Regions from separate parts of the Pseudomonas fjordensis genome, predicted to be linked through region 3. Evidence: predicted binding sites of a transcription regulator. Region 3 holds the regulator's gene; each other region holds the start of a gene.

The links. The regulator FliA, encoded in region 3, starts transcription of late flagellar genes. The targets are predictions, from matches to a motif close to CTAAAGTTTNNNNNNNNNNNGCCGNTAA.
Region 1: ACWHXD_RS06330 (flagellar protein MotY) is a predicted target of FliA. The motif match lies at 3,844-3,871, and genes of this name have one in related genera.
Region 2: ACWHXD_RS13550 (methyl-accepting chemotaxis protein) is a predicted target of FliA. The motif match lies at 5,558-5,585, and genes of this name have one in related genera.

The regions. Positions count from the first base shown of each region.
Region 1 covers NZ_OZ336860.1:1,421,590-1,431,571, reverse strand. Annotated here, with positions in the region: gene ACWHXD_RS06340 (response regulator transcription factor) at 1-373, opposite strand, end outside; gene ACWHXD_RS06335 (argininosuccinate synthase) at 999-2,216, opposite strand; gene ACWHXD_RS06330 (flagellar protein MotY) at 2,872-3,780, opposite strand; gene pyrC (dihydroorotase) at 3,937-4,983, shown strand; gene rnt (ribonuclease T) at 4,980-5,651, shown strand; gene ACWHXD_RS06315 (peroxiredoxin) at 6,150-6,752, opposite strand; gene ACWHXD_RS06310 (hypothetical protein) at 6,775-6,969, shown strand; gene ACWHXD_RS06305 (bacterioferritin-associated ferredoxin) at 6,997-7,215, shown strand; gene bfr (bacterioferritin) at 7,417-7,887, shown strand; gene grxD (Grx4 family monothiol glutaredoxin) at 8,064-8,402, opposite strand; gene ACWHXD_RS06290 (molybdopterin oxidoreductase family protein) at 8,480-9,982, opposite strand, start outside.
Region 2 covers NZ_OZ336860.1:3,024,638-3,034,619, reverse strand. Annotated here, with positions in the region: gene ACWHXD_RS13585 (MFS transporter) at 1-1,005, shown strand, start outside; gene ACWHXD_RS13580 (alpha/beta hydrolase family protein) at 999-2,036, opposite strand; gene ACWHXD_RS13575 (FMN-dependent NADH-azoreductase) at 2,228-2,839, opposite strand; gene ACWHXD_RS13570 (LysR substrate-binding domain-containing protein) at 2,965-3,873, shown strand; gene ACWHXD_RS13565 (MmcQ/YjbR family DNA-binding protein) at 3,870-4,226, shown strand; gene ACWHXD_RS13560 (DUF1294 domain-containing protein) at 4,215-4,598, opposite strand; gene ACWHXD_RS13555 (undecaprenyl-diphosphate phosphatase) at 4,595-5,425, opposite strand; gene ACWHXD_RS13550 (methyl-accepting chemotaxis protein) at 5,652-7,286, shown strand; gene dctM (C4-dicarboxylate TRAP transporter large permease protein DctM) at 7,334-8,614, opposite strand; gene ACWHXD_RS13540 (TRAP transporter small permease) at 8,614-9,246, opposite strand; gene ACWHXD_RS13535 (TRAP transporter substrate-binding protein) at 9,387-9,982, opposite strand, start outside.
Region 3 covers NZ_OZ336860.1:4,724,999-4,734,980, forward strand. Annotated here, with positions in the region: gene ACWHXD_RS21485 (chemotaxis protein CheA) at 1-1,083, opposite strand, end outside; gene ACWHXD_RS21490 (protein phosphatase CheZ) at 1,095-1,883, opposite strand; gene ACWHXD_RS21495 (chemotaxis response regulator CheY) at 1,902-2,276, opposite strand; gene fliA (RNA polymerase sigma factor FliA) at 2,444-3,184, opposite strand; gene fleN (flagellar synthesis regulator FleN) at 3,181-4,014, opposite strand; gene flhF (flagellar biosynthesis GTPase FlhF) at 4,120-5,436, opposite strand; gene flhA (flagellar biosynthesis protein FlhA) at 5,448-7,562, opposite strand; gene ACWHXD_RS21520 (DUF6124 family protein) at 8,117-8,371, shown strand; gene ACWHXD_RS21525 (DUF6124 family protein) at 8,492-8,755, shown strand; gene ACWHXD_RS21530 (cold-shock protein) at 8,898-9,101, opposite strand; gene ACWHXD_RS21535 (hypothetical protein) at 9,119-9,493, opposite strand; gene flhB (flagellar biosynthesis protein FlhB) at 9,854-9,982, opposite strand, start outside.

The DNA.
Region 1 (9,982 bases), 3.3 Mb from region 3:
AGCTATAGCCGGAAAGCACTGCCTTGATGGCACTGAGCAACTCTGTCAGATCCTGCTGCTTGCACACATAGCCGGCGGCGCCCGCCTGCATGCAGCGCATGGAAAAATGGCCGGGGGCCTGGGACGTCAGTACCAGCACCTTGAACGAGACGGCTTGCTTGGTTGAAGCCAGCCGGCAAATAACTTCCAGGCCGTCGAGCTTGGGGATTCCGATATCCAATATCACGATATCCGGCATATGTTCCCGTGCAAGTTGCAACGCATCGACACCGTTATCGGTCTCGGCAACGACCTCATAACCATGACGCTCCATTAGCATGCGCACAGCAAGACGAATGACGGGATGATCATCCACGATCAGCACTTTATTCATGAGAAAGTCCAATTTCGCTGTTCGAATTATTTAGAGCAAACACAATAGCCTAGTCGATTACTAGTTGGCATAGCATTCCACCCCGAGCAAGAGCAGGCAGAGACCCAACCCACAAGAAGATAGGAATTAACCTACAAAAAATCGCCAACTTAGATGCTTGGAGCTTTATGGTTGCTTTCAGACCTTTCTCGGCGCGCACATATTTTGAGTGAAATATCGTGCCCATCAGCCCCTGAAAGTAAACGTGCCGCACAAGACTTTCAGGAAATGCCCCTTGCTTGTCGCCATGACGCGCACAAACCAACCCGGAACAACCGTTCCCATTAGTTCCATTTAACATATTTCAGCACTTCCATAATTCCTACAGAAAATTCAACAATTCACATATCCGTTGCAACTACATGAGTGAATTTTCTGTCAGACATAGTTCCTCCCCAGATGTAAAAAATCATTCAAACTTAAAAACAAATGACAAAAACGGAAAATAATTGCGCAAGTTACGAAAAAAAATCCTTAAACACAGGCTAAACATTAATAAACAGCTCTGCTTTTAAAGCGCCCATAAAAACCCAGGCAAAAAAATGGCCCCTTGCGCAAGGGGCCATTTTCACAACAGGCGCACGACTCAGAACAACGAGCGGCCCTTGTTGGCAGCAATGCGCATGCGCAGTGCGTTCAACTTGATGAAGCCTGCCGCGTCCGCCTGATTGTAGGCCCCGCCGTCTTCTTCGAAGGTGGCGATGTTGGAGTCGAACAGCGACTCATCGGACTTGCGGCCGGTGACGATCACGTTGCCCTTGTACAGCTTCAGGCGTACGACACCGTTCACGTGAGCCTGGGAGGCGTCGATCATCTGTTGCAGCATCAGACGCTCTGGGCTCCACCAGTAACCTGTGTAGATCAGGCTGGCGTACTTGGGCATCAGCTCGTCTTTGAGGTGAGCGACTTCGCGGTCCAGGGTGATGGATTCGATGGCGCGGTGCGCGCGCAACATGATGGTGCCGCCTGGGGTTTCGTAGCAGCCACGGGACTTCATGCCCACGTAACGGTTCTCGACGATGTCGAGACGGCCGATACCATGCTGGCCGCCGATACGGTTCAAGGTCGCCAGTACGGTGGCCGGGGTCATTTCAACGCCGTCCAGCGCGACGATATCGCCGTTGCGGTAAGTCAGTTCCAGGTACTGCGCCTTGTCTGGAGCGTTCTCCGGGGAGACGGTCCATTTCCACATGTCTTCTTCGTGCTCGGTCCAGGTGTCTTCCAGCACGCCGCCTTCATAGGAAATGTGCAGCAGGTTGGCGTCCATCGAGTACGGCGACTTCTTCTTGCCATGACGCTCGATCGGGATGGCGTGCTTTTCAGCGTAATCCATCAGTTTTTCACGGGACAGCAGGTCCCATTCACGCCACGGCGCAATGACTTTCACGCCTGGCTTGAGTGCGTAGGCACCCAGTTCGAAACGGACCTGGTCGTTGCCCTTGCCGGTGGCGCCATGGGAAATGGCGTCGGCGCCGGTTTCGTTGGCGATCTCGATCAGACGCTTGGCGATCAATGGACGTGCGATGGAGGTACCCAGCAGGTACTCACCTTCATAGACAGTGTTGGCGCGAAACATCGGGAAGACGAAATCGCGGACGAACTCTTCGCGCAGGTCGTCAATGTAGATCTCTTTCACGCCCATGGCTTGCGCCTTGGCACGTGCAGGTTCGACCTCTTCACCCTGACCCAGGTCAGCGGTGAAGGTCACCACTTCACAGTTATAAGTATCCTGCAGCCACTTGAGGATCACCGAAGTGTCCAGGCCGCCGGAATACGCGAGAACGACCTTGTTTACGTCGGCCATGCCATCACTCCACGGGGTTGTACGGAAAGGCGACGATTCTACCGATCAAAACCGTGAAATTACAGGGGCGCGACAGCAAATGAAGATAAAGCGACAGATTATGTCGAGTGGGCGACCGATGGTCGCCTCGATGGAGCATAGGTATTTACACACCCTGGTAGCGTTCAACGGTAACCACGATGCGAAGCGAGTCGCTCTTGATCTTGCTCTTGATCTGCTTTTGATCTCAGGCGCCCCGTTAAACCACGCTGGCCGAACGCAGGCTTGAATTCGTGGGTAACCCGGCAGGACGCCGGGTTAGCCGCCCCGCGCCATGGATGGCGCGTGGCGGCGGCCCACGGATTCAAGACTGTGTTCGGGCACACCGAGCCTAGGCGAGGTGCCGAGTGGTGGGGCAAGAGCGTTTTGCTTACTTTTGCGCTTTTCAAAAGTGAGCCGCCGTCAGGGCGGAACCCTAAGTGGCCGTTACCTAAATAATGGATATGTACCCGGTCCAACTGTGTTGACTATTAGGCCGCCTTCGCAGGCAAGCCAGCTCCCACATTTGGATCGCAGTGCCTCAGGTAGATAGGCGCCGGCTGACAGGTCTTCGCGGGAGCAAGCTCCCTCGCCACAGTTTCGGCGTCATACCGAAGTTGCGTAGTTACCCATGCTCTTACGAGGTAGCCGCCGGGTTGCTAGGCGCAGTGGCCTGGGGCGCCGGCTTCTCAGGGGCAGCCACGCGCTCAAGCTGAATATTCACACGGCGGTTACGCGCACGGTTGGCAGCATTGGTGTTGGGCGCCAAGGGATAGCTTTCACCATGAAAACGCATGGTGATCTGCGATTCCTGAATGCCGTTGGCCTTGAAGTAGTCCATCACCGCCAGGGCACGGCGGCGCGACACGTCGCGGTTGGTCAGACGGTTGCCACTGTTGTCGGAATGGCCATTCAACTCGACATGATTGACCGTGGGATCGGCCTTCATGAAGGCCAGAATCACAGACAACTTCTTCTTGGCCGCCGCGTCCAGCTCAATGCCACCACCGGGGAAGCCGACTTCGGTCTGTTTGACCTGATCGTAATTCATGGGCAGCAGCTTGGTGGTGCACAGCTGATAATCGTTATAGGCCTTGTTGAACTTCACCGGCAACAGGCGAATTTCCGAGTAACCGCCTTCACGCCCGTAATGCCGCACGGTCGGGCTGCGCCCTTCGAGCAAGCCGGTGAACAGGCGACCGGCCTGGGCCTGGGAGCTATTGAACAGCACGTCGCCGCTGCCGACACGCACGGCCCCCAGGTTGATATCACCTCGGCCCGGTTGCCACGGCGCAGCAGCGGCCAACAGGGTTGCCGAGCCGGCGCCGAGGCTGCTGCCATAGGTTTTCAGACGAAACGTCGCCTGTTCGCCGGCCCGGCGTACGAATTCACCGGAACCGAAATCGGTGATCGGCTGGGTCAAGCGGCACTCGAACTGATCGCCCTCTACCTTCCACTCAATATTCTCCAGACGTGTCTGGAACGTGAGGGCCGCCGCAGGCAGGCTGGCGAACACACTGAGCAGGGCTAGATAATACTGGCGCACGGGAGGCTCCATGGGTTTCTACAACACTTCACAGCGTCATACATCGTTAAGGCATACCCGGAGATATCGGTAGCATCCGGCAAAACTTGATAGCGAGTGCCTGCAAGAGTCTTTTCCGGTAGCATTCCCACCAGATTGACCCGCCTGGAATCCCCAATGTCCGACCGCCTGACCCTGCTGCGTCCCGACGACTGGCATATTCATCTTCGCGATGGTGCTGCGTTACCCCAAACCGTGGCCGACGTGGCCCGCACGTTTGGCCGTGCCATCATCATGCCTAACCTGGTACCTCCGGTGCGCAATGCCGCAGAGGCCGACGCCTATCGCCAGCGCATCCTCGCTGCACGACCGGCCGGCAGCCGCTTCGAACCGTTGATGGTGCTCTACCTCACCGACCGCACCCAGCCTGAAGAAATCCGCGAAGCCAAGGCCAGCGGTTATGTGCACGCCGCCAAGCTGTACCCGGCAGGCGCAACCACCAACTCCGATTCCGGTGTAACCAGTATCGACAAGATCCTGCCGGCGATCGAAGCCATGGCGGAAGTCGGCATGCCGTTGCTGATCCACGGGGAAGTCACCCGTGGCGATGTGGACGTGTTCGATCGCGAAAAAATCTTCATCGATGAACACATGCGTCGTGTGGTCGAGCTGTTCCCCACGCTCAAAGTGGTGTTTGAACACATCACCACCGCCGATGCCGTGCAGTTCGTCAGCGAGGCGTCGGCCAACGTTGGCGCGACCATCACCGCCCATCACCTGCTCTACAACCGCAACCACATGCTGGTGGGCGGGATTCGGCCGCACTTCTACTGCCTGCCGATCCTCAAGCGCAACACCCATCAGGTAGCCCTGCTGGATGCCGCCACCAGCGGCAGCCCGAAGTTCTTCCTCGGTACCGACTCGGCGCCCCACGCCCAGCACGCCAAGGAAGCCGCATGCGGCTGCGCCGGCTGCTACACCGCGTTTGCCGCCATCGAGTTGTACGCCGAAGCGTTTGAACAGCGTAACGCGCTGGACAAGCTCGAAGGTTTCGCCAGCCTCAACGGCCCGCGTTTCTACGGCCTGCCGGCGAATACCGACCGCATTACCCTGGTTCGTGAAGACTGGACCGCCCCTGCCAGCCTGCCCTTTGGCGAGCTGACCGTTATCCCGCTGCGCGCCGGTGAAACACTGCGCTGGCGCCTGCTGGAGGAAAGCAAGTGAGTGAAGACCATTACGACGACGAACAAGAGCACGGCGGTGGCGGCTCGCGCCATCCGATGGCCGAGCGTTTTCGCGGCTATCTGCCGGTCGTCATCGACGTAGAAACCGGTGGTTTCAACTGCGCCACCGATGCCTTGCTGGAAATTGCCGCAACCACCATCGGCATGGACGAACAAGGCTTTGTGTACCCGGAGCACACGCATTTCTTTCGCGTAGAGCCCTTCGAAGGCGCCAATATCGAAGCCGCTGCCCTGGAGTTCACCGGGATCAAGCTCGACCACCCCCTGCGCATGGCGGTGAGTGAAGAAGCGGCGCTGACCGATATCTTCCGTGGCGTGCGCAAGGCGTTGAAGGCCAATGGCTGCAAACGCGCGATCCTGGTCGGCCACAACAGCAGTTTCGACCTGGGCTTCCTGAACGCCGCCGTGGCGCGACTGGACATGAAGCGCAACCCATTTCACCCGTTCTCCAGCTTCGACACCGCCACCCTTGCCGGCCTGGCCTACGGTCAGACCGTTCTGGCCAAAGCCTGCCAGGCCGCCGGTATCGACTTTGACGGGCGTGAAGCCCACTCGGCCCGCTACGACACCGAGAAGACTGCCGAGCTGTTCTGCGGCATCGTCAATCGCTGGAAACAGATGGGTGGCTGGGAAGACTTCAACGACTGAGCCCCCGATGAGCATAGGTACCTACACAATTTTGTAGGTTGTCGCAGCCCACGGTAACCACGATGCGAAGCGAGCCGCTCTTGATCTGCTTTTGATCTTGATCTCAGGCGCCCCGTTAAACCACGCTGGCCGAACGCAAGCGAGGTGCCGAGTGGTGGGGCAAGAGCGCTTTGCTTACTTTCGCGCTTTTCGAAAGTGAGCCGCCGTCAGGGCGGAACCCTAAGTGGCCGTTACCGCAGCAATGGATATGCACACAATCCAACTGTGTTACCTGCCAGGCCGCCTTCGCGAGCAAGCCCGCTCCCACAGTTGGATTGTGGGGTGTCAGGTGGAAAAGTGTCGGCTGGTAGGCCGTCATCGCAGGCAAGCCAGCTCCCACATTTAGAACGCGGCGCGTCAGTTAGATCAGCGTCGGCTGTCAGGCCGTCATGGGAGCAAGTCCCCACCCACAAAAAAACCGGCCTTCTCAGGCCGGTTTTTTTATACCGTGACGTTGGCTTACAGCTTGCCAGCGTTCTCGGTCAGGTAAGCCGCAACGCCTTCTGGCGAAGCGTTCATGCCTTTGTCGCCTTTTTTCCAGTTGGCAGGGCAGACTTCGCCGTGCTCTTCGTGGAATTGCAGCGCGTCGACCAGGCGGATCAGCTCTTCCATGTTACGACCCAGCGGCAGGTCGTTGATGATCTGCGAGCGCACAACGCCCTTGTCATCGATCAGGAACGCGCCACGGAACGCCACGCCGCCTTCGGACTCAACGTCGTAGGCCTTGGCGATGTCGTGCTTCATGTCGGCAGCCATGGTGTATTTGACTTTACCGATGCCGCCATCATTGATGGCGGTGTTGCGCCAGGCGTTGTGGGTGAAATGGGAGTCGATGGAAACCGCGACCACTTCAACGTTGCGCGCCTTGAAATCGTCCATGCGGTGGTCCAGGGCGATCAGCTCCGAAGGGCAGACGAAGGTGAAGTCCAGCGGGTAGAAGAACACCAGGCCGTATTTGCCTTTGATGGCTTCAGACAGTTTGAAGCTGTCAACGATTTCGCCATTGCCGAGGACGGCTGGTACGTCGAAATCCGGGGCTTGTTTACCGACGAGTACGCTCATTGGATATCTCCTGATGTAGGGGGTGACGATTGAAGTAAAAGGACAGGTCGAGTCTGCCGGTCAAAATCGACAGAAACATGACGCAATCACGCTTCGTAAAGACCGACCATCATACACCGAAAAAACCGTTCGTCAGCGCATGGGCGATGCGCGCTGGATTGTCGATGAAACTATTTTGACAATCATTCTCGTTAACATTAAGATCCATCGCACTTAAGCCATAAACCCGCGACGGTTCTCACTTATGTATGTCTGCCTCTGCACTGGCGTCACCGACGGACAAATCCGCGAAGCAATCTACGAAGGTTGCTGCAGCTATAAGGAAGTACGTGAGACCACCGGCGTTGCCAGCCAGTGTGGCAAATGTGCTTGCCTGGCCAAGCAAGTGGTACGGGAAACCCTGACGCAGCTGCAGACAGCCCAGGCCGCGCTCCCCTACCCAGCAGAATTTAAACACGCCTGAATAGGCATGTTTTGAAGAACCGGACCTAGTGTCCGGTTTTTTTATGCCATTAATTCAACTAGTTAGCGCTTAGACGCGGAACACAAACATTCTTATTCCGATTAATTTTCATTTATTATTCAATAACTTAGGTTTGACACTAGGATTTTCACCGCTCAGACTCTGCCCTATACACAGCTATTACAGGGCAGGACCCCAGTCATGAAAGGCGACATCTCAGTCATCCAGCAACTCAACAAAATCCTTGCCAATGAACTGGTCGCGATCAATCAGTACTTTCTGCATGCACGCATGTACGACGATTGGGGCCTGGAAAAGCTCGGCAAGCGTGAATACAAAGAATCGATCAAAGCCATGAAGGACGCCGACGCGCTGATCAAGCGCATCCTGTTCCTGGAAGGCCTGCCGAACGTGCAAGACCTGGGCAAGCTGAACATCGGCGAGCACACCCAGGAAATGATCAGCAGCGACCTGGGCTTTGAGCGCAAGAGCCACAGCGACCTGAAAGCCGCGATTGCCCACTGCGAAACCAAGGGCGATTTCGGCAGCCGTGAACTGCTGGAAGATATCCTGGAAGACCAGGAAGAGCATATCGACTGGCTGGAAACTCAACTGGGCCTGATCGACAAGGTCAGCCTGGAGAATTACCTGCAATCGCAGATGGGCGAATAACTGCGTTTGTTATCACTGTAGGAGCGAGCTTGCTCGCGAAGAACGTCAACGATCACGCAGCGCATCTGATTTAACGCGTTGCCTGGGCGACCTTCGCGAGCAAGCTCGCTCCTACAGAAAAGCTCAAAAAAAGCCCCGCTCTCTTGTGAGAAGCGGGGCTTTTTATTGCTCGCCAATCAGGCGTCAGTCTTGGCCGCTGCTTTTTGCGCCGCGTCCTTGATCAGCTCTTGAAGCGAACCATCAGCTGCCATTTCAGTGATGATGTCGCTACCGCCAACCAGCTCACCGGCTACCCACAGCTGCGGGAAAGTCGGCCAGTTGGCGTACTTTGGCAGGTTGGCGCGGATTTCAGGGTTTTGCAGGATATCCACGTAAGCGAACTTCTCGCCGCATTGCATGACGGCCTGGGACGCTTTTGCGGAGAAACCGCACTGAGGCGCGTTAGGTGCGCCCTTCATGTAAAGCAGAATGGTGTTGTTGGCAATCTGCTCTTTGATCGTTTCGATGATATCCATGGAACACCTCTGCAGGAACTTTGCGACTCACGGGTCGGCACGGTGGCGCATTGTAACGCAAAAATCCAGCAGGATGCTCAGGCCGCCGCCACCTTCACCGGTACGCCGTTGAGCGCCGCATTACCCGACAACTCATCCAATTGCCGCTCGTCGGTCAAGTCATTGGCACTCGCGCCCGGCTGGCTGTTCGCGATGCTCATCTGCACGCCCGGGCGACCGTGGCCCCAGCCGTGAGGCAGGCTGACCACGCCCGGCATCATGTCCGCACTGGCCACCACTTCCACTTCGATCATGCCGGTGCGCGAACTCACTCGCACCCGCTGGCCATCGCTCAACTGCCGACGGGTCAGGTCGTCGGGGTGCATCAACAGTTGATGGCGTGGCTTGCCCTTCACCAGCCGGTGATAGTTATGCATCCAGGAATTATTGCTGCGCACATGCCGTCGGCCAATCAGCAACAGTTCGTCGGCCACCGGCACCGGCTGCGCGGCGAAACGCGCCAGGTCTGCCAGGATCACCGTCGGTGCCGCTTGCACCTTGCCATCCGCGGTTTTCAAACGTGCCGCGAGGTTGGGCTTGAGCGGCCCCAGGTCCACGCCATGGGGATGATCCGCCAGCATGGCCACCGAGAGTTTATGACTGGATGCGTCGCCATAGGCACCCGCTCGCAGCCCGAAGTCGATCATCTGCGCCGGTGGCACGGTGGGCTTGAGCACCGCACCAGTGTGCGCCGCAAATGCCTTGGCCAGGCCGACAAAGATCTCCCAGTCATGCAACGCGCCCTCAGGCTTGGGCAGGATGGCACGATTGAAGCGCGTGACATTGCGCACCGCGAACAGATTGAAAGTGGTGTCGTAGTGATCGTTTTCCAGCGCCGAGGTGGAAGGCAGGATCAGGTCGGCATAACGCGTGGTCTCGTTGATATACAGATCGATGCTGACCATGAACTCCAACCCGTCCAGGGCTTGCTCCAATTGGCGACCGTTAGGCGTGGACAGCACCGGGTTGCCGGCCACCGTCACCAGGGCGCGGATCTGGCCCTCCCCCTCGGTGAGCATTTCTTCAGCCAGCGCCGACACCGGCAGTTCTCCACCGTACTCCGGGAGCCCGGACACGCGGCTCTGCCAGCGGTTGAAATGGCCGCCGCCGGTGGAGGCCACCAGGTCCACCGCTGGGCTGGTGCAGAGCGCGCCGCCGACGCGATCCAGATTGCCGGTCACCAGGTTGATCAGTTGCACCAGCCAATGGCACAGCGTACCGAACGCCTGGGTCGAGACGCCCATGCGGCCATAACAGACAGCCTTATCAGCGCCGGCGAAGTCCCTGGCCAACTGGCGAATCTGTTCGGCAGGCACCGCACACTGGCGGCTCATGGCCTCAGCATCGAAGCCGGCAATCGCATTGCGTACATCATCCAGGCCTTGCACCGGCAAATGGCTGTCGCGTGTCAGCCCTTCGGAGAACAAAGTGTTGAGCACCCCAAACAACAACGCCGCATCGCCGCCGGGGCGTACGAACAGGTGCTGGTCGGCGATGGCCGCCGTTTCACTGCGCCGAGGGTCGACCACCACCACTTTACC
Region 2 (9,982 bases), 1.7 Mb from region 3:
CAGTACCTGGCCACGCTGCTCAGCCGTCCGATGGCTGGGCGGATGTCGGATAACGTCGGTACCAAACGCGCGATCGTGCTGGGCCTGGCCGGCATTCTGATCAGCGGTGTACTGACCTTCATCGCCACCCTGCTGGAAAGCCTACCGAGCGTGAGCCTGGGTATCCTGATCGCCGGTCGCCTGTTGCTCGGCGTGGCCCAGGGCCTGATTGGCGTGGGGACCATCAGTTGGTGCATGGGCGCCGTGGGCGCTGAGCACACCGCTCGCTCGATTTCCTGGAATGGCATCGCCTCTTATGGCGCAATCGCCATTGGTGCGCCCCTTGGCGTGGTGATGGTGGCTGACTACGGCTACACCAGCCTCGGTATTGCCCTGGCGGTGCTGGCGGCGCTGGGCCTGGTGCTGATCCGCAATAAACCCTCGGTGCCAGTGGTGCGTGGCGAGCGGCTGCCGTTCTGGGCGGTGTTCGGGCGTATCGCGCCATTCGGCGCCAGCCTGTGCCTGGCTTCGATTGGCTACGGCACGCTGACGACCTTCATCACCCTGTATTACCTCAATCGTGGCTGGACCGGTGCGGCGTATTGCCTGACGGTATTTGGTGTGTGCTTTATTCTCTCGCGCCTGGTGTTTATCTCAGCCATCAGCCGGTTTGGCGGGTTCACCGCCGCCATCGCCTGCATGCTGATCGAAACCCTGGGCCTGACGCTGTTGTGGCTGGCGCCGTCTACCGGCGTGGCCTTGATCGGCGCCGGGTTGACCGGCTTTGGCTTGTCGTTGGTGTACCCGGCGCTCGGCGTGGAAGCGATCAAGCAAGTGCCGGACAGCAGCCGCGGCGCGGGGCTGAGCGCCTATGCGGTGTTTTTCGACCTGGCCCTGGCGATTGCCGGGCCGTTGATGGGCGCCGTGGCGTTGAACCTCGGCTATGGCTGGATCTTCTTCTGCGCGGCGTTGCTGTCGGTCAGCGCGCTCGGCCTGACCGTACTGCTCAGGCGCCGCGCCTACTGATCAGCGGTTTGCAAGCCGGCGCGGGTGGCCTCACCCAGGGTATGGCTGAAAAAACGCCCGGCCTCGGAGACCAGGTCGCGGTGGATGCCTTCGCGATCGACGCCATCGGCATCTGTGCAAATGGCCGGCATGCTCGCCAGTTGGTCACTGTCACACGGCGCCATGAACACGAAGTGCCCGGCCCCGGCCAACAGTTTGAAATCCGGGGGCTGCGGCAACTTGCGCGCCAGGGCGGCGGCGTTCTTGTCCACGGCCACCAACTGGTCGCCATCGCCACTGTAGAGCAGCACCGGCACATGCACGTCCGCCAGGGTGTGGCGGCCAAACATCAAGCTCAGCGGCGCCATCAGCATCAAGGCATGGATGCGCGGGTCGGCCTGGGGTTGCAAATCGTCGCGGTCGACCACCAGTTCGCCCTTGGTAGTGCACGCGTCGCGGTCTTCGGGGCGCTCTTGGCAGTAGCGGCGCAGACGTTCGAAATCAGGCTTGGCGCCGGCCAGGATCAATGCCGTCTCACCACCGGCGGAATAACCGATGACACCGATCTGATCGATATCCACAAAGGGCGACAGCATCGGCTCGGCCAAGGCGGCGGTGATCGCCTGGGAGATCTGGATCGGCCGACCATATAAATTGCTCACAGTGCCCAGGCGGCTGTGGTCCTTGTAGTTGTCCCCGGGATGCAGCACCGCCACCACCACAAAACCCTTGCGTGCCAAGGCGGTGGCCAGGTCATGCAGGGCCAGCGGCGTGCCGGTATTGCCGTGGGACAACATCAGCATCGGGAATCGCCCGATCGCCACCTTGGCATCTTCACTGGCCGCCACATGGTAGGCGCCCAGCGCGGTGGAGCGCTCGGCATCGGTGGAGGGGTAGAACGCGATGGCTTTCATCGGCTGCGCATCCAGCGGGTCGAGAAAACTCATGCGATGAAACCCCACGCTCCAATGGGGGTGCGGTGCCGGCGCGGCGTGCACTGAAACCAGGCCGCCCAACAGCGAAAGAACCAAAACAGCACAAAGACGCATCATGGGGATGTCCACCTTTGCTGCACAAGAACCGGCCTGTCGAATAAAAAGTCCAGGGTATCGAATGGATGTCTGCATAACCTGGGCCACAACGAAAAAACTCCGTACTCCGCTCGCGCTCAGGCGATCAGAATACAGAGTTTAGGCGCTCGGTTTCAGAATGAAGCCGAGGACAGAGCAAATTTACATAAGCCTTACGCAGCGGCGAACAGTTGCTCGTTGATGCGCACGTTGGCGTCGCTCATGGCTTTGCTGCGCACTTCATCACCGTAGGCCAGGCCTTCGGCGCGAACGATCTCGATGTCGGTGATGCCGAGGAAACCGAACAGCAGCTTCAAGTAGCCTTCGTGGGCAGCGCCCGAGGCCTGGTCGGCATGCAGGCCGCCGGCGGTGGAGACAATAATGACCTTCTTGTTGCCGCACAGGCCTTCAGGGCCGGCTTCGGTGTAACGGAAGGTCTGGCCGGCTACCGCGATGCGGTCGATCCAGGCTTTCAACTGGGTGGGGATGGTGAAGTTGTACATCGGCGCACCCACTACCACGGCATCGGCGGCGAGGAATTCAGCCAGCGACGATGCACTCAGTTCTGCCTCGTGCTTTTGCGCCGCATCGCGCAGTTCGGCGGCAGTGCCCAATGCACCCAGGGTAGCGCCGGAGAAATGGTTGATGCCTTCGCTGGCGAGGTCACGGTAAGTCACTTCCACGCCCGGCTGGGCGGCTTGCCATGCCTTGACCACACCCGCGCTGAGCTGACGGGAGGCCGAGTTGTCGCCGAGGATGCTGGAATCGATGTGCAACAGTTTCATGATGGATCTCCGAGGTGGGATCGACAGTGGCGATCAGATGGTGGTGATGCTACGCATGAAACCAATGATCGATAAGCCATCTGAAATGCGATAGTTTGTCCCACTGACAGGACAATAGGCCCACCATGCAAGACCTCAACGACCTCTACTATTTCGCCAAAGTCGTCGAAGCCGGCGGTTTTGCTGCCGCTGGCCGGCTACTCGGGATTCCCAAATCCAGGCTGTCACGGCGCATTGCCGAGCTGGAAGACCGCCTGGGTGCACGCCTGCTGCAACGCACCACCCGGCAACTGACCCTTACCGCCGTGGGTGAGCGCTACTTGCGCCACTGCCAGGCCATGTTGCTGGAAGCGGAAATGGCCGACGAGGCCGTGGCCAGCATGTCCAGCGAACCACGGGGGCGCTTGCGGGTCAGTTGCCCGGTGGGCCTGGCCCAGCAGATCCTGCCGGAGCTGGTAGCCGGTTTTTTGGCCGCCCACCCGTTGGTGCAGTTGGACATGACCCTGGTGAATCGCCGCGTCGACCTGGTGGCCGAAGGCATTGATGTAGCGCTGCGCGTACGCGAACTGGGCGACGAAGACCCGTTGCTGGTCACCAAACGCCTGCGCCAGGCGCATACCGTGCTGGTGGCCAGCCCCGTTTTCATGCGTGAGCGGCGGGTCGAAACCCTGGAAGACCTCAAGCAGCTGCCAATCCTTGGCGCACTCGAGGCCGACCGAATGGTGCACCAACGCATCATCGACCCCCAGGGCAACATGCACGAACTAGTGATGGAGGCGCGCTTGGGCATCGAAGACTTTATCGTGCGCAAGGCCAGCGCAATGATGGGCGTGGGCTTTACGGTGCTGCCAATGATGTACTGCGAAGCAGAACTGGCTAATGGCCGCCTGGTGCAATTGCTACCGGAGTGGTCGTTGCCGGGCGGCTGGCTTCAGGCGGTGTACCCGCACCGGCGCGGTGTGCTGCCGGCCATCCGGGCCTGGATCGACTATCTGGAAGAAGGCTTCAAGGGCTGTGGAGATCGGCTGTTATGAGCATGACAGAAGAACAAGTCGCAGGTTTCTGCCTGAACCTGCCAGGCGCACGGGAAGACTATAAATGGGGCGGCGTGAGGGTGTTTTCGATTGCCGGCAACAAGATGTTCGCCTTACAGAACCTGCGCGGTGAATCGCTGGCCTTCAAGGTCGACAAGGAGCTGTTCCTGGGCCACGTCGACCGGCCGGGCATCCACCCGGCGCCTTATTTGGCCAGGGCCCAGTGGGTCATCATGAACACGCCCTACCCTTTGGGCGCTGAGGAACTGCGCGGCTTGTTGCAGCGCTCCCACCAGTTGGTGGTGAGCAAGCTGCCCAAGCGCACGCAGATTGGCTTGCGGCTAGAGGATTGACAGCAAGGTGCCGCCCAAGAACAACTGGTCCAGCCAGAACACCTGGTGCAACAGCACAATCACCCAGAACAGCACCTGGTAAGACACCTTGCGCGTCTTGTGCCGGAACACCTGCTGGGCGATCAACGCCCCCGGCCAACCGCCGGCCAGCTCCACCGCATGCAGGATGTTTTCCGGGGTGCGCCAGCCTTCAGTCTGTGCTTTGCGCTTATCGCTCCAGTACAGGAAGAACGCCACTACACTGACCACGCCGTAAGCCATCAATGGGATGACCGTTTCGCCGCGATACCACAGCAAGGCCGAGCCCAGCAGCGGCGCGGCACACAGCAGCACAAAAAGCAGCGCCTTCAGGCGTGGGTGCTGGATGCTCATGGCTTGACCGCAGTCCAGTCGATCCAGCCGAATTGCCAGGTCGCCAGGATCACCAGGCCAAAGGCAATCCGGTACCAGGCAAACGCCGCATAGCTGTGGCTGGCGATGAACTTGAGCAGGGCCTTGACCGCAATCATCGCGAAGATGAATGAGGTGACAAAGCCAATGGCGAACACCGGCAAGTCCGCGGGCTGGAACAGGTCACGGTACTTATAGCCCGAGTACACCGCTGCACCCACCATGGTCGGCATCGCCAGGAAGAACGAGAACTCGGTGGCGGTCTTGCGTGACAGGCCGAACAACAGGCCGCCGATGATCGTCGCACCGGAGCGCGAGGTGCCCGGGATCATCGCCAGGCACTGGGCCAGGCCGACTTTCAGGGCGTCTTTCCAGGTGATGTCATCGACGGTCTCAGCCCGCACCGCATGTTGGCGGCGTTCAGCCCACAACATGATCACGCCGCCCACCACCAGCGCCGTGGCCACGGTGATCGGGTTGAACAGGTAGTGCTTGATCAGGTCGGCGAAGATCACCCCAAGTACCACTGCCGGCAATACGGCAATGATCAGGTTGACCGTGAAACGTCGGGCTTTGGGCTGGGTCGGCAGGCCGATAACCACGTCAAAGATCTTGCGCCGAAACTCCCAGACTACCGCCAGGATCGCGCCGAGCTGGATGATGATGTTGAAGGCTTCGAAACGCTCGCCGCCAAAATTGATCAGGTCGGCGACGATGATCTGGTGGCCGGTGCTGGAGATCGGCAAGAACTCCGTAAGCCCCTCGACGATGCCGAGAATCAATGCCTGTATGGCGGTCCAAAAATCCATGCTGTCTCCAAAGGTCATGCACGGGGCATGCCTCTTAGTCTTTTTTAAGTTCACTGACGACGAGCGCACACAAGCGCCCGCGGTTGATTCTCAACGCCGGTCTGCAAAAATTCCGTGAAAAATCAGGCAGTACTCAGGTTTTTCGATTCCGGGCCGAAAGCCTATCAGACACGCCGGAAATCTCGAAGCAGCACCACAATTATAAAGAGCAGGGAGTGACAGGACGATGAACAGTTTGCGCAGCATGTCGATCAGCCGCCGCCTTTGGCTGATCCTGATAGTCGCCGTGTTGATGCTGCTGGCCTTGGGGCTGTTGATGCTCAACCAGATCCACGGCGACCTCTACCAGGCCAAGCGCCAGCAGACCCAGCACGTGGTGCAGACCGCCAGTGGCGTACTCGGGTATTACCAGAACCTGGAGAAAACCGGCGTACTGACCCGCGACGCCGCGCAACAACAGGCCTTGAGCGCGGTGCGCGGCCTGCGTTATGACCACGATGATTACTTCTGGATCAACGACCTCACCCCCGTGATGATCATGCACGCGGCCAACCCCAAGCTCGACGGCCAGAACCTTTCGGCGATTCGCGACCCGGACGGTTTCGCCGTGTTCAACGAATTCGTGAGCCTGGCCAAGGCCAAGGGCGCCGGCATCGTCAACTACCGCTGGCCGAAGCCCGGCGCCGAAGCGCCGGTAGAGAAAACCTCGTACATCCAACTGTTCGAACCCTGGGGCTGGATTATCGGCTCCGGCGTCTACGTGGACGATGTGCAGGCCGAATTCAGGGGCCAGGTGTGGAAGGCCTCGGCGATTGGCCTGGGCATTGCGTTGATGATGGCCGTGCTAGTGGTGCTGATTGCCCGCAGCATCGTGCAGCCGTTGCAGGCGGCGGTAAATGCCATGGGCAATATCGCCAGCGGCGAAAGCGACCTGACCCACAGCCTCGACACCCACGGCCGTGACGAATTGACGCAACTGGCCCAGCACTTCAATAGCTTTACCGCCAAGCTGCGCCAGGTGGTCGGCCAGTTGCAGGTGTGCGCGAACGCCCTGGGCCAGTCGTCCACCGAGCTGGGCCACAACGCCAGCCAGGCCCACGACCGCAGCCAGCAGCAATCGCAGCAGATGGAACTGGTGGCCACCGCCATCAACGAAGTCACCTACGGCGTGCAGGACGTGGCCAAGAATGCCGAGCACGCTGCCAGCGAAATGCGCGATGCCCAGGCCCAGGCACAACAGGGCCAGGTCAATATCGACGGTAGCTTGCAGCAGATCGACCAGCTCTCCACCACTATCAGCCAGGCTGTGGAGGTGATCCGCACGCTCTCCAGCGAAAGCACGCAGATCGGTGGGGTACTAGAGGTGATCCGTTCCATCGCCGACCAGACCAACCTGCTCGCCCTCAATGCCGCCATCGAAGCCGCCCGCGCCGGTGAGCAAGGCCGTGGGTTTGCGGTGGTCGCCGACGAGGTGCGCCTGCTGGCCCAGCGCACGCAGAAATCCACCGCCGAGATCCAGGTGATGATCGAGCGCCTGCAAGGTCACTCCGAAGCGGCGGTCAAGGTCATCAGCGACAGCCACAGCGCCTCGCAACTGACTATTGAACAAGCCGGCCAGGCGGGCGCAAGCCTCACCGCCATCGGCCAGGCGCTGCACAACCTCAACGGCCTGAACGCCTCGATTGCCAGCGCCACCCTGCAACAGGCCCATGTGGTGGAAGACATCAACCAGAACGTCACCCAGGCGGCCGGGCTGTCCCACAGCACCGCATTGGCGGCGGAGCAGTCCAGCGTGGCGAGTGCACAGTTGCGTGGCTTGAGTGAACAGCTTGATGGGCTTTTGCGTCAGTTCAAGGTCTGACGCCCCTCAACGGTGGGAGGGCTGCCCTCTCCCACCGTCCAGCGGCCTCACATCCCCAGCCACTGCGGCAGCGCGAGGGAAATGAACGGCAGGTAGGTGACCATGATCAGGAACACCAACAGGATCATCAGCCACGGCATCGCCGCACGAATGGTCTGCCCCAGGGTCAGCCCCGTCACCGCCGAGGTCACGAACAGGTTCAGCCCCACCGGTGGGTGCACCAGGCCGATCTCCATGTTCACCACCATCACGATGCCCAGGTGAATCGGATCAATGCCCAGCTTCATCGCAATCGGGAAAAAGATCGGCGCCAGGATCAGCACAATGGCCGAAGGCTCCATAAAGCTGCCGGCAATCAGCAACACCACGTTGACCATGATCAAAAAGCCAATCGGCGTCAGCCCTTCGGAGATCACCCAGGCGGTGATTTCCTGCGGGATCTGCTCGGTGGTCAGCACGTGGGCAAACAACATGGCGTTGGCGATGATGAACATCAGCATGATCGACAACCGCCCAGACTCCAGCAGCACTTTGGGGCAGTCACGCAGCTTCATGTCCTTGTAGACGAACAGCGCGACAAACGCCGAATACACCGCCGCCACCGCCGCCGCTTCGGTCGGGGTGAACATGCCGCTGTAAATGCCCCCAAGGATGATCACCAGCAGCAACAAACCCCAGAATGCCCGGCGTGCGCAACTCAGCCACTCACGGAACGTCGCCCGGGGTTGCGCCGGCAGCTTCTTGATGCGGGCGACGATGTAGATCGCAATCATCAACATCAGGCCCAGCAGCAAGCCCGGAATCACCCCGGCCATGAACAGCTTGCCCACCGAGGTTTCGGTCGCCGCCGAATACACCACCATCACGATCGACGGCGGAATCAGAATGCCCAAGGTCCCGGCGTTACAGATGATGCCCGCCCCAAACTCCTTCGGGTAACCGGAACGCACCATGCCTGCCACGGCAATCGAGCCCACTGCCGCCACCGTGGCCGGTGACGAGCCGGACAGCGCCGCAAACAGCATGCACGCCAGCACCGCCGCAATCGCCAGGCCACCGCGGATATGCCCGACACAGGCGTTGGCAAAGTCGATCAGCCGTTGGGCCACGCCGCCGGTGGTCATGAAGGCACCGGACAACAGGAAAAATGGAATCGCCAGGAAGGTGTAGGCGTCGCTGGTTTCAAACAGCTTGATCGCCAGGGAACTCACCGAGTCCTGGCTGAACATCAGGATAGACACCGCACCGGACAGCCCCAGGGCAATCGCAATCGGCACGCCCAGGAACATGAACACGAACAACAGCAGAAACAGACAGAGCACGGCCATCAGTGACGCTCCTCATGGCTGCCGGCCAACTTGCTGGCCTCACCGGCCTCGTCGGCCAACCCCAGCCCGACCTGGCGGTGGGTAAAGATGCGGTAGAAAATTTCCAGGTAGCGGATCAAGACCAAGGCAAAGCCAATGGGCACGATCACCACGATGTCGCCGACATCGATGCCGAACTGGTCGAGGTCCTCGGCGCCGATATGGGCGGTCATCACCGCACTCACCCACTTGTAGCTGGCCACCATGAACAGCCCGGCATAGGCCAGGCAGCACAGGCACGCGAGCATGCCGAGCAGGCGTTGCACCGGGCGCCGGGTCAGCCGCACCAGCGCGTCCACGCCCAGGTGGCCTGCGGTGCGCACGCCGTAGGAAATACCGAAGAAAATCAACCAGCCGAACATGGCCTTGGTCAGCGCCACGCTCCAGGTCATCTCTTGGGCCAACGTCATGGTGCCGTCGCCCAGGGCATTGAAGAAGGGGCTGCTCCAGGCCCATTTGTCGGCCAGGGCAAAGAACAGGGTGTAGACGTTGTTGAGCATGACGTAGACGAATGTCACCAGGGTCATGGCGGCCAGCAGGAACGCAATGAAGCCTTCCTCCAGATGCTCCCAGACGCGCCTTAGCGTTTGCATGGCAAAACCTCGCGAGGCAGAGATAGGTAAAAAACCAGGTCAACCTGTGGGAGCTGGCTTGCCTGCGATAGCGGTGAACCAGCCGCCAGTTGTATCAACTGACACACCGCAATCGCGGGCAAGCCCGCTCCCACAGGAAATTACTGGTTGGAAGCGTCCGCCGCCTTGATCAGGTCAGCCCCAATCTCGCCCTCGAACTTCTGCCACACCGGGCGCATGGCTTCGCGCCACAGCGCACGTTGCGCGGGGGTCAGTTCGATGATTTCGCTGGTCTTGGCGTCGATGATTTTCTGCTTAGCCGACTGGTTCAGCGCCTCGGCCTGCTTGTTCACCTCCACGGTGACCTCGGCCATGATCTGCTCCAGGGTGCTGCGCACATCCGGCGCCAGGCCGTTCCAGAATTTTGCGTTGGTGATCACCATGTAGTCGATCAAGCCATGGTTGGACTCGGTGAAGTACTTCTGCACTTCGTTGACCTTCTGGCTTTCATAGTTCGACCAAGTGTTCTCGGTGCCATTCACGGTGCCGGTCTGCAGGCCTTGGTAAACCTCGGCAAAGCTCATCTTGCGCGGGTTGGCGCGGATCGCCTTGAACTGTTCTTCGAGCACACTGGAAGCCTGCACGCGGAACTTCAGGCCACGGGCGTCCTTGGGTTCATGCAGGGCCTTGTTGGCGGAGAGTTGCTTGAGGCCGTTGTGCCAATAGGCCAGACCGAGGATGTTCTTATCCTGCATCG
Region 3 (9,982 bases):
GATGTCGTCCAGGCGCGCGGTATCCACGCGCACGGTGGTCTCGGCTTCGCTGGCGGGTTTTTCCGCTGCTGCCGGCGCCGCTGCACGCGCAGGGGCCGGGGCGGCGGCAGGTGCAGGCTTGGCAGCCGGCGCAGGTTTGGCAGCAACCGGTGCCGCAGTGGCAGCGGCTGGCGCTGCAACCTGGGCGGCAGCGGCCGGGGCCACTTCGCTGAACTTGCCTTTGCCGTGCAACTCGTCGAGCAGGGCTTCGAATTCGTGATCAGAGATCAGCCCGTCGCCGGCCGGTGCGGCACTGGCCGCTGGCGCAGCGGCGGCCGTGGCAGCAACCTCGGGCAGGGCTTCGGCCACAAAGGTGCCTTTGCCATGCAGTTGGTCGAGCAGTGCCTCGAATTCGTCGTCGGTAATATCGGTGCTGGCGTTGGCAGCGGGCGCTTCTGGCGCTGCGGCAGGCGGTGCCACGGCATCTGCTGCGAACTGGCCTTTGCCGTGCAACTGGTCGAGCAACGACTCGAACTCAGCGTCGGTAATGTCTTCACTGCTCGGCGTCGCGGCAGGCTGCACCGGCGATTCAGCTTGGGCCTTGACCGCGCTGAGGGAGTTGAGCAGTTGTTCGAACTCGCTGTCGGTCACGTCCGGCTCGGCTTGCGCCACCGGCTCCGGCGCGGCCTCGACCACCGGCGCAGCCGCGGTGTCGGCAGGTTCGGCCAGGCGCGCCAGGGCGGCCAGCAGTTCCGGCGTGGCGGCGGTGATCGGTGCACGTTCACGCACCTGGCTGAACATGCCGTTGACCGCATCCAGTGCTTCGAGAATTACGTCCATCAGTTCCGAGTCGACGTGACGCTCACCCTTGCGCAGGATGTCGAAAACGTTCTCGGCGATGTGACAGCACTCCACCAGCTCATGGAGCTGGAGGAAGCCGGCGCCCCCTTTTACAGTGTGAAAACCGCGAAAAATTGCATTGAGCAGGTTCGCATCATCCGGTCGGCTTTCCAGCTCGACCAGTTGTTCGGACAGTTGCTCTAGAATTTCGCCGGCCTCTACAAGGAAATCCTGAAGGATTTCTTCATCGGCGCCGAAGCTCATGTGGGTGCTCCTTAGAAGCCTAAACTGGATAACAGGTCATCTACGTCATCCTGACCTGACACAACGTCTTCACGTTTATCGGCATGAATCTGCGGACCTTCACCCTTGGCGAGATGTTTTTGTGGATCTTTTTCCGAGAGGATCGCTTCGCGGTCATGTTCGATGCCGGCAAAACGATCGACCTGGCCGGCCATCAGCACCAATTTGAGCAAGTTGCTTTCCACTTCGGTGACCAACTGGGTCACGCGCTTGATCACCTGACCGGTAAGGTCCTGGTAATCCTGGGCCAGCAGGATGTCGTTGAGGTTGCTGGCCACCGTGCGGTTTTCCTGTTCGCTGCGCGACAAGAACCCGTCGACGCGACGCGCCAATTCACGAAACTCTTCAGCACCGACTTCGCGGCGCATGAAGCGGCCCCAGTCCTGGCTCAAGGCCTGGGCTTCGGTGGCCATGCCATTGACCAGAGGCGTGGCGTTTTCCACCAGGTCCATGGTGCGGTTGGCCGCCGCCTCAGTCAGCCTGACCACATAGGACAGGCGTTCAGTGGCATCGGTAATCTGGGAAATTTCTTCGGCCTGGGGCATGCGCGGGTCAATCTGGAAATTGACGATTGCGCTGTGCAGCTCGCGTGTGAGCTTGCCCACTTCCTGGTACAGGCCGCGGTCACGGGTCTGGTTAAGCTCATGGATCAACTGCACCGCATCGGCGAACTGGCCTTTTTCCAGGCTGTCGACCAACTGGTGAGCATGTTTTTTCAGGGTCGACTCAAAGTCGCCCTGTGACGTTTCGTTATGCTCCATAGCTCCCCCGCGATGGCATTAGCCGTGGATGCGTTCGAAGATTTTCTCGATCTTCTCTTTCAAGGCCAGTGCCGTGAATGGCTTGACCACGTAACCGTTGACCCCGGCTTGGGCGGCTTCGATGATCTGTTCACGCTTGGCTTCGGCGGTCACCATCAGCACAGGCAGGCTGCGCAGTTTTTCATCGGCGCGCACGTGGCGCAGCAGGTCGATACCAGTCATGCCCGGCATGTTCCAGTCGGTCACCAGAAAGTCGATGCTCCCGCTGTTGAGAATCGGAATGGCCGTCAGGCCGTCATCCGCCTCGACCGTGTTGGTGAACCCAAGGTCACGCAACAGGTTTTTAATGATCCGCCGCATCGTTGAGAAGTCATCAACGATGAGGATTTTCATGTTCTTGTCCAATTCGACCTCCAAGCAGTCTTAAACGCGCCCAGCACCTGGACGCGCCATTTCAATCAACAGGCGTTACACAAAAAGGACTGCCCAGGGCACCACGGTACTCACCCGCAAAACCCTGCGGTTTCACGGTAGCGTCTGCAGTGTCCCCACACTGCCTGTCAGCGCGCGCGCCACTCGGCCAATCGCCCCCGCAAGCGGGCTGCGCACTGGCTATGCAACTGGCTGACACGCGATTCGCTGACCCCCAGGACCTCACCGATTTCCTTGAGGTTCAGCTCTTCGTCGTAGTACAGCGCCAGCACCAGCCGCTCACGCTCCGGCAAGTTGGCGATTGCATCGGCCAACGCGCCCTGGAAACGTTCGTCTTCCAGGTCGCGCGACGGCTCCGTATGGGCGCTCGCGCCGTCCTCGTGCAGCCCTTCGTGTTCGCCGTCCTGTAAAAGGTCGTCGAAACTGAACAGGCGGCTGCCCAAGGTATCGTTCAAAATCCCGTAGTAATCGTCGAGACTCAATTGGAGTTCGGCCGCAACTTCATGATCTTTAGCGTCACGACCGGTTTTTGCTTCAATTGCACGAATTGCATCACTGACCATGCGCGTATTGCGGTGTACCGAACGCGGCGCCCAATCGCCTTTACGCACTTCATCGAGCATCGCGCCACGGATACGGATACCCGCATACGTTTCGAAACTGGCGCCCTTGCTGGCGTCGTATTTGGTCGAGACTTCCAGCAGGCCGATCATGCCGGCCTGGATCAAGTCTTCAACCTGCACACTCGCGGGCAGGCGCGCCAACAGGTGATAGGCAATGCGCTTGACCAGCGGCGCATAGCGCTCGATCAATTCGCCCTGGCTGTCACGTGCCGACTTTTTGTAAAGGTTGTAGCCGCTGGATGTCATAGCACCGGTCCTGCGCTCGTCTGATGCACCAAACGCTCGACGAAAAACTCCAGATGCCCCCGCGGGTTGGCGGGCAACGGCCAGGTATCGACCTTCTGGGCAATGGCCTTGAACGCCAGTGCGCATTTCGAACGAGGGAACGCTTCATAGACCGCACGCTGCTTTTGCACGGCCTTGCGCACACACTCGTCATAGGGAACTGCGCCGACGTATTGTAAAGCCACATCGAGGAAACGATCCGTGACCTTGGTCAACTTGGCGAACAGGTTGCGCCCTTCCTGCGGGCTCTGGGCCATGTTGGCCAGCACGCGAAAGCGGTTCATGCCGTAGTCACGGTTAAGCAGTTTGATCAGTGCGTAGGCATCGGTGATCGAGGTGGGTTCGTCGCACACCACCAGCAGCACTTCTTGCGCGGCGCGCACAAAGCTGACCACGGATTCGCCGATGCCGGCGGCGGTGTCGATCACCAGCACGTCGAGGTTGTCGCCGATGTCGCTGAACGCCTGGATCAACCCGGCATGCTGCGCGGGGCTCAGGTGCACCATGCTCTGGGTGCCCGAGGCCGCCGGCACGATGCGAATGCCTCCGGGGCCCTGGAGCAGCACATCGCGCAGCTCACAGCGGCCCTCGATCACATCGGCCAGGGTATGTTTGGGTGTCAGCCCCAGCAGAACGTCCACGTTCGCCAAGCCCAGGTCAGCATCCAGCAGCATGACGCGACGGCCAAGCTCTGCCAGCGCCAGGGACAAATTCACTGACACGTTAGTTTTCCCGACGCCACCTTTGCCGCCGGTCACCGCGATCACCTGTACGGGATGCATGCTGCCCATTTTATTTCTTTACCTTGTCTTGCTTAGACGCAGGCTACATGGCTTGGCCGCGTGAATCGCTTGCAGACCATCGATGTAGGTACATTTCACGGTGTTCATCCTGCCTCAACCCACCCGTTTTGCGGGGTGGTGGTAAAGGTCGGCGAACATATCGGCCATCGCTTCCTCGCTAGGCTCGTCTTGCATTTGCACACTCACGGCACGGCTGACCAACTGATGACGGCGCGGCAGATGCAGATCATCCGGGATCCGCGGCCCGTCGGTGAGGTAGGCAACCGGTAATTCATGGCTGATGGCCAGGCTCAATACCTCGCCCAGGCTCGCGGTTTCGTCGAGCTTGGTGAGGATGCAGCCGGCCAGGCCGCAACGCTTGTAGCTGTGATAGGCAGCGGTAAGAACCTGTTTCTGGCTGGTGGTTGCAAGCACCAGGTAATTTTTCGACTTGATGCCACGCCCGGCCAGGCTTTCGAGCTGCATGCGCAGCGCCGGGTCGCTGGCTTGCAGGCCGGCGGTGTCGATCAGCACCACGCGCTTGCGCAGCAACGGCTCGAGGGCATTGGCCAGGGACTGGCCCGGGTCGACATGGGTCACCGGCACATTGAGGATGCGGCCCAGGGTCTTGAGCTGCTCCTGGGCACCGATGCGGTAGCTGTCCATGCTCACCAGCGCGATATTCTGCGCACCGTACTTGAGCACATAACGGGCGGCCAGCTTGGCCAGGGTGGTGGTCTTGCCCATGCCGGCGGGGCCGACCATGGCGATCACACCGCCCTCTTCCAGGGGTTCGATTTCCGGCGTGGCGATCATGCGCGCCAAGTGCGCCAGCAACATGCGCCAGGCCTGACGGGGCTCTTCGACTTCAGCGGTCAAGGCCAGCAGGTCGCGGGACAACGGGCCGGACAGGCCGATGCGTTGCAAGCGACGCCACAGGTTGGCTTGCTGCGGCTTGCTGCCTTGCAGTTGGGTCCAGGCCAGCGAGCCGAGCTGCACTTCGAGCAATTCACGCAGGCCATTGAGTTCAAAACGCATCGAGTCGATCACGCGCTGGTCAACTGCGGCAGCCGGGGCAGGCGCTGCAGGACGCGGCGGTTCGACAAAGGTGGGTTCAACCAGCGGCTCGGCGGCGGTCAGCGGCAGGCCGGCGAACAATTGGCGATTGGTGCTGGCATCGCTGTCGCCACGCATGCTCAGCTCAGCCTGGGCCGACACAATACGCGAGGCGGTCTTGCGCAGCTCGTCTTCGAGTTCCATGTTCGGCACGCGCGGGGCCAGCGCCTGGGGTGTGTAATCCAGGGCAGCCGTCAGCTCGACACCGCCGGCAATCCGACGGTTACCGATAATCGCGGCATCGGCGCCCAGCTCATCGCGGACCAATTTCATGGCCTGACGCATATCGGCGGCGAAAAAACGCTTAACTTGCATAACCCACTACCTCAGCCATTGGGCCCAACTGTCGCGACGATAGTCACTTGCTTATTGTCAGGAATTTCCTGGTAAGCCAACACGTGCAAATTCGGTACAGCCAGGCGTCCAAACCGCGACAACATCGCGCGAACCGGGCCGGCCACCAGCAGGATCACCGGGTTGCCTTGCATTTCCTGGCGCTGTGCGGCGTCGATCAACGAACGCTGCAGCTTTTCAGCCATGCTTGGCTCCAGTAAAACGCCCTCTTCCTGGCCTTGCCCTGCCTTCTGAATACTATTGAGCAATATTTGTTCCAACCTGGGTTCCAGGGTGATCACAGGCAGCTCGGACTCAGTGCCTACAATGCTTTGCACGATTGCGCGGGACACGCCGACACGCACCGCCGCCACCAGAGCGGCAGTATCTTGACTCTTGGCGGCATTGTTGGCGATGGCCTCGGCAATGCTGCGAATGTCGCGCACGGGCACCTGTTCGGCCAACAGCGCTTGCAGCACCTTGAGCAACTGCGACAGCGACAGCACGCCCGGCACCAGTTCTTCGGCCAGTTTTGGCGACGATTTGGCCAGCAAGCCCATCAATTGCTGGACTTCCTCGTGGCCGATCAACTCGTGGGAGTGCTTGTAGAGAATCTGGTTGAGGTGCGTGGCGACCACGGTACTGGCATCCACCACGGTGTAACCCAGGGACTGCGCCTGGCTGCGCTGGCTCACTTCGATCCACACCGCTTCCAGGCCGAAAGCCGGATCTTTGGCGGTGATGCCGTTGAGCGTACCGAACACCTGCCCTGGGTTGATCGCCAGTTCGCGGTCCGGGTAGATCTCGGCTTCGGCCAAAATCACCCCCATCAGCGTCAGGCGATAGGCGCTGGGGGCCAGGTCGAGGTTGTCGCGGATATGCACGGTGGGCATCAGGAAGCCCAAGTCCTGGGACAGCTTCTTGCGCACGCCCTTGATCCGCGCCAGCAGTTGCCCACCCTGGTTGCGGTCGACCAGTGGGATCAGGCGGTAGCCGACTTCCAGGCCAATCATGTCGATGGGCGTGACGTCGTCCCAGCCCAGCTCCTTGGTTTCCTGGGCACGGGCCGGGGATGGCAGCAGCTCCTGTTGACGGGCGATCTCCTGCTCGGCCTGGACCTTGACCTGGTTCTGCTTCTTCCAGAACAGGTACGCCGCCCCCCCCGCCAGGGCCGCCATGCTCAAAAACGAGAAGTGCGGCATGCCCGGCACAATACCCATGATCGCCATGATGCCCGCCGCCACGGCCAGGGCCTTGGGCGAAGCGAACATCTGCCGGCTGATCTGCTTGCCCATGTCTTCGGAGCCCGAAGCACGGGTGACCATGATGGCCGCCGCTGTGGATAACAACAGTGATGGCAATTGCGCCACTAAACCGTCACCGATGGTCAGCAAGGCGTACACCTTGCCAGCATCGCCGAATGTCATGCCGTGCTGGAACATACCGACGGCCACGCCGCCGATCAGGTTGATGAACAGAATCAACAGGCCGGCGATGGCGTCACCGCGCACAAACTTGCTGGCACCGTCCATGGAGCCGTAGAACTCGGCCTCCTGGGCGACTTCGGCCCGGCGAGCCTTCGCTTGGCCCTGGTCGATCAGGCCGGCGTTGAGGTCGGCGTCGATGGCCATTTGCTTGCCGGGCATGGCGTCGAGGGTAAACCGCGCGCTCACCTCGGAAATCCGCCCGGCGCCCTTGGTCACCACGACGAAGTTGATGATCATCAGGATCGCGAACACCACGATACCAACCACGTAGTTACCGCCGATCACCACCTCACCGAACGCCTGGATCACCTTACCGGCGGCGGCGTGGCCGTCCTGGCCGTGGAGCATCACCACCCGCGTGGAGGCCACGTTCAATGCCAGGCGCAGCAGGGTCGCCACCAACAGAATGGTGGGGAATACCGCAAAATCCAGTGGTCGCAAGGCGTACACGCACACCAGCAACACGACGACGGACAGGGCAATGTTGAAGGTAAAGAACACGTCGAGCAGGAACGGCGGCATCGGCAACATCATCATTGCCAGCATCACCAGCAACAACAACGGCACACCCAGATTGCCCCGCGACAAGTCAGTCAGGGTGCCACGGGCCGTGTTGAGCATTTGAGAGCGATCTACCACCGGTATTCCTCGGGTCCTTGAAGCAAAGTTTTGACGCTGGAGGGCGACTTGGAGGCGGGGTTGCAAGAAGCCTTCCAACTTTGCTTTTGGGGCGATTTTCGGGTGGTAACCGATTCAAGTGTGGGAGCTGGCTTGCCTGCGATTGCGGTGTGTCAGCCACTGGGATAGTGGCTGCGAGTCAGCCATCGCAGGCAAGCCAGCTCCCACATTTGGATTTGTGTGCATCGTGGATATCGAGGAAATTTCCGACATGGATTTGGGGTTGCCCCTAGGAAATGTGATCTCTAGTCTCCGTACACCGCTGCAAACGCAGCGGACGGGCGTCGCGGCCCGGTTCACAAAGGAGCAAAAGCACCATCTCCCTTTCAGTAAGCGGTTTTTTATCGTCTACTGTGCGGCGCTATGGCGGCTGTGCGCGGGATACCTTCGGGTATGCCGGGTTGCTCCTTCACCGGTCCGCGAACCTGCGTACAGCTGCCACCCTCCATCGCGTCGCGGCGATCAGTGGCGGCTTCACTTTCATAAGGAGCTTCACAGTGATCAAACCTACCCCAAATCCCCCCACCCGGCTGTTTACCGTAGCCGACGGCATCAGCAGCGAAGACCTGCTGGTCAACCTCAGCGAAACACTCGCTTCGGCCAATGCCTTGAGCTGCGACCTGGCTTTTGATCTGGAAGGTTCCAAACGAGAGGAATTGCTCGGTGTTGCGCAGTTGATCGAACTGGCGCAGTTATTGGCTGATCGCTTGCACGGTGAAGGCGGAATGTTGGACACCGCAAACAGCGGATAACGCGGCCCCCTCGATCGTTCCCACGCCCCGCGTTGGAATGCCGCCTGGGACGCTCCGCGTCCCGAGCCAGGCGCACGACTTGAGCACTGCGCAAGGGCGACGCAGAGCGTCACGCAATGCATTCCCACGCGGGAGCGTGGGAACGATCATGCCCCCACCCGGCTGTTTACCGTAGCCGACGGCATCAGCAGCGAAGACCTGCTGGTCAACCTCAGTGAAACACTCGCTTCGGCCACTGCCTTGAGCTGCGACCTGGCCTTTGACTTGGAAGGTTCCAAACGAGAGGAATTGCTCGGCGTTGCGCAGTTGATCGAACTGGCGCAGTTATTGGCTGATCGCTTGCACCTTGGCGCAGCAATGGCGGGCAAAGCAAGCAGCGGATAATACGGGGCAAGGGTGGGAGCTGGCTTGCCTGCGATGCGGTGTGCCAGTCGCTAAGGGTATTGGCTGTGAGTTAGCTATCGCAGGCAAGCCAGCTCCCACATTTGGACTGTGTCCTGTCTTGAAATAAGCGGTTATTTGGGCGCTAGAGCAACTGTATACGTTCGGCCTGCGGGCCTTTGGGGCCTTGAGCAACCTCGTATTCTACTTTTTGGCCCTCATCCAGGCTCTTGTACCCGCTAGTCTGAATAGCCGAGTAATGAGCGAACACGTCCGCCCCTCCATCCTCCGGGGTAATAAAACCAAACCCCTTCTCCGTGCTAAACCACTTCACAGTACCCGTTGCCATTGCCGCTCTCCTTACCCTTACTCAGAACCCAATCCACCTCGATCATGCCCCCTGACGGGCACCGCATAGATGCCCTTGGGCCGATGGACCATTTGAAACCTCAGACGCTTACCCACCGACAGCGCGGTGCAGCGCCAATCCTTGCGATTGATAAATACCTCTTCTGTCCCCTCATCCAATTCGACCAGCCAATCGCCCCTGATCCAGTCGTAGGATCTGACAGTCCCTGTGACCTCGTTCAATCCCGCTCTCCCTGCATCTCGTTGACTACGTACGCGCAGTGTTTGGTTCATCCATAAAACAACGGGGAAACGAGCTTTGGCTACTGTCAGAGTTGACAGGTAGACGCGAGCTGCCGATGGGTGGTAGCGGTGGAACAGCAAGCGATTCATGCATCCGATGATTTCTTGCGTTTGCGGGGTTTTCGCAGCTTGGGAGGATTGGGTGGCAGGTCACTGCATTGCGTGCCTGCCGATTGGACGGCAACCGGGTTGCCATCACGATCCCGGGCAATAAAGCCGATGCCTTTGACCGCATCAAACCACCTGACCGTACCCCTATCCATCACCGCCTCCCGAGTCGCGCAGGGCTGCACGTCTCATCGCTGTATCAAACAGTGAAGGCGGCGTATTGGCTACTGTCAAAGTTGACAGGTTGTAGGAGCGAGCTTGCTCGCGAAGGTGGTAAAGATAACGCGGGGAGTCAGGATGAACGCGGCGACGGTGAGTTTTTCGCGAGCAAGCTCGCTCCCACTAGGAATCGCGGCGCAGGTCCGGCGGGATCGGCAGGTCTTTGAGCGGATCAGGCCGCTTGCCCTTGCCGGCGCGGTATTGGCGGATCTGGTACACGTAGGCCAACACCTGGGCAACAGCCAGGTACAA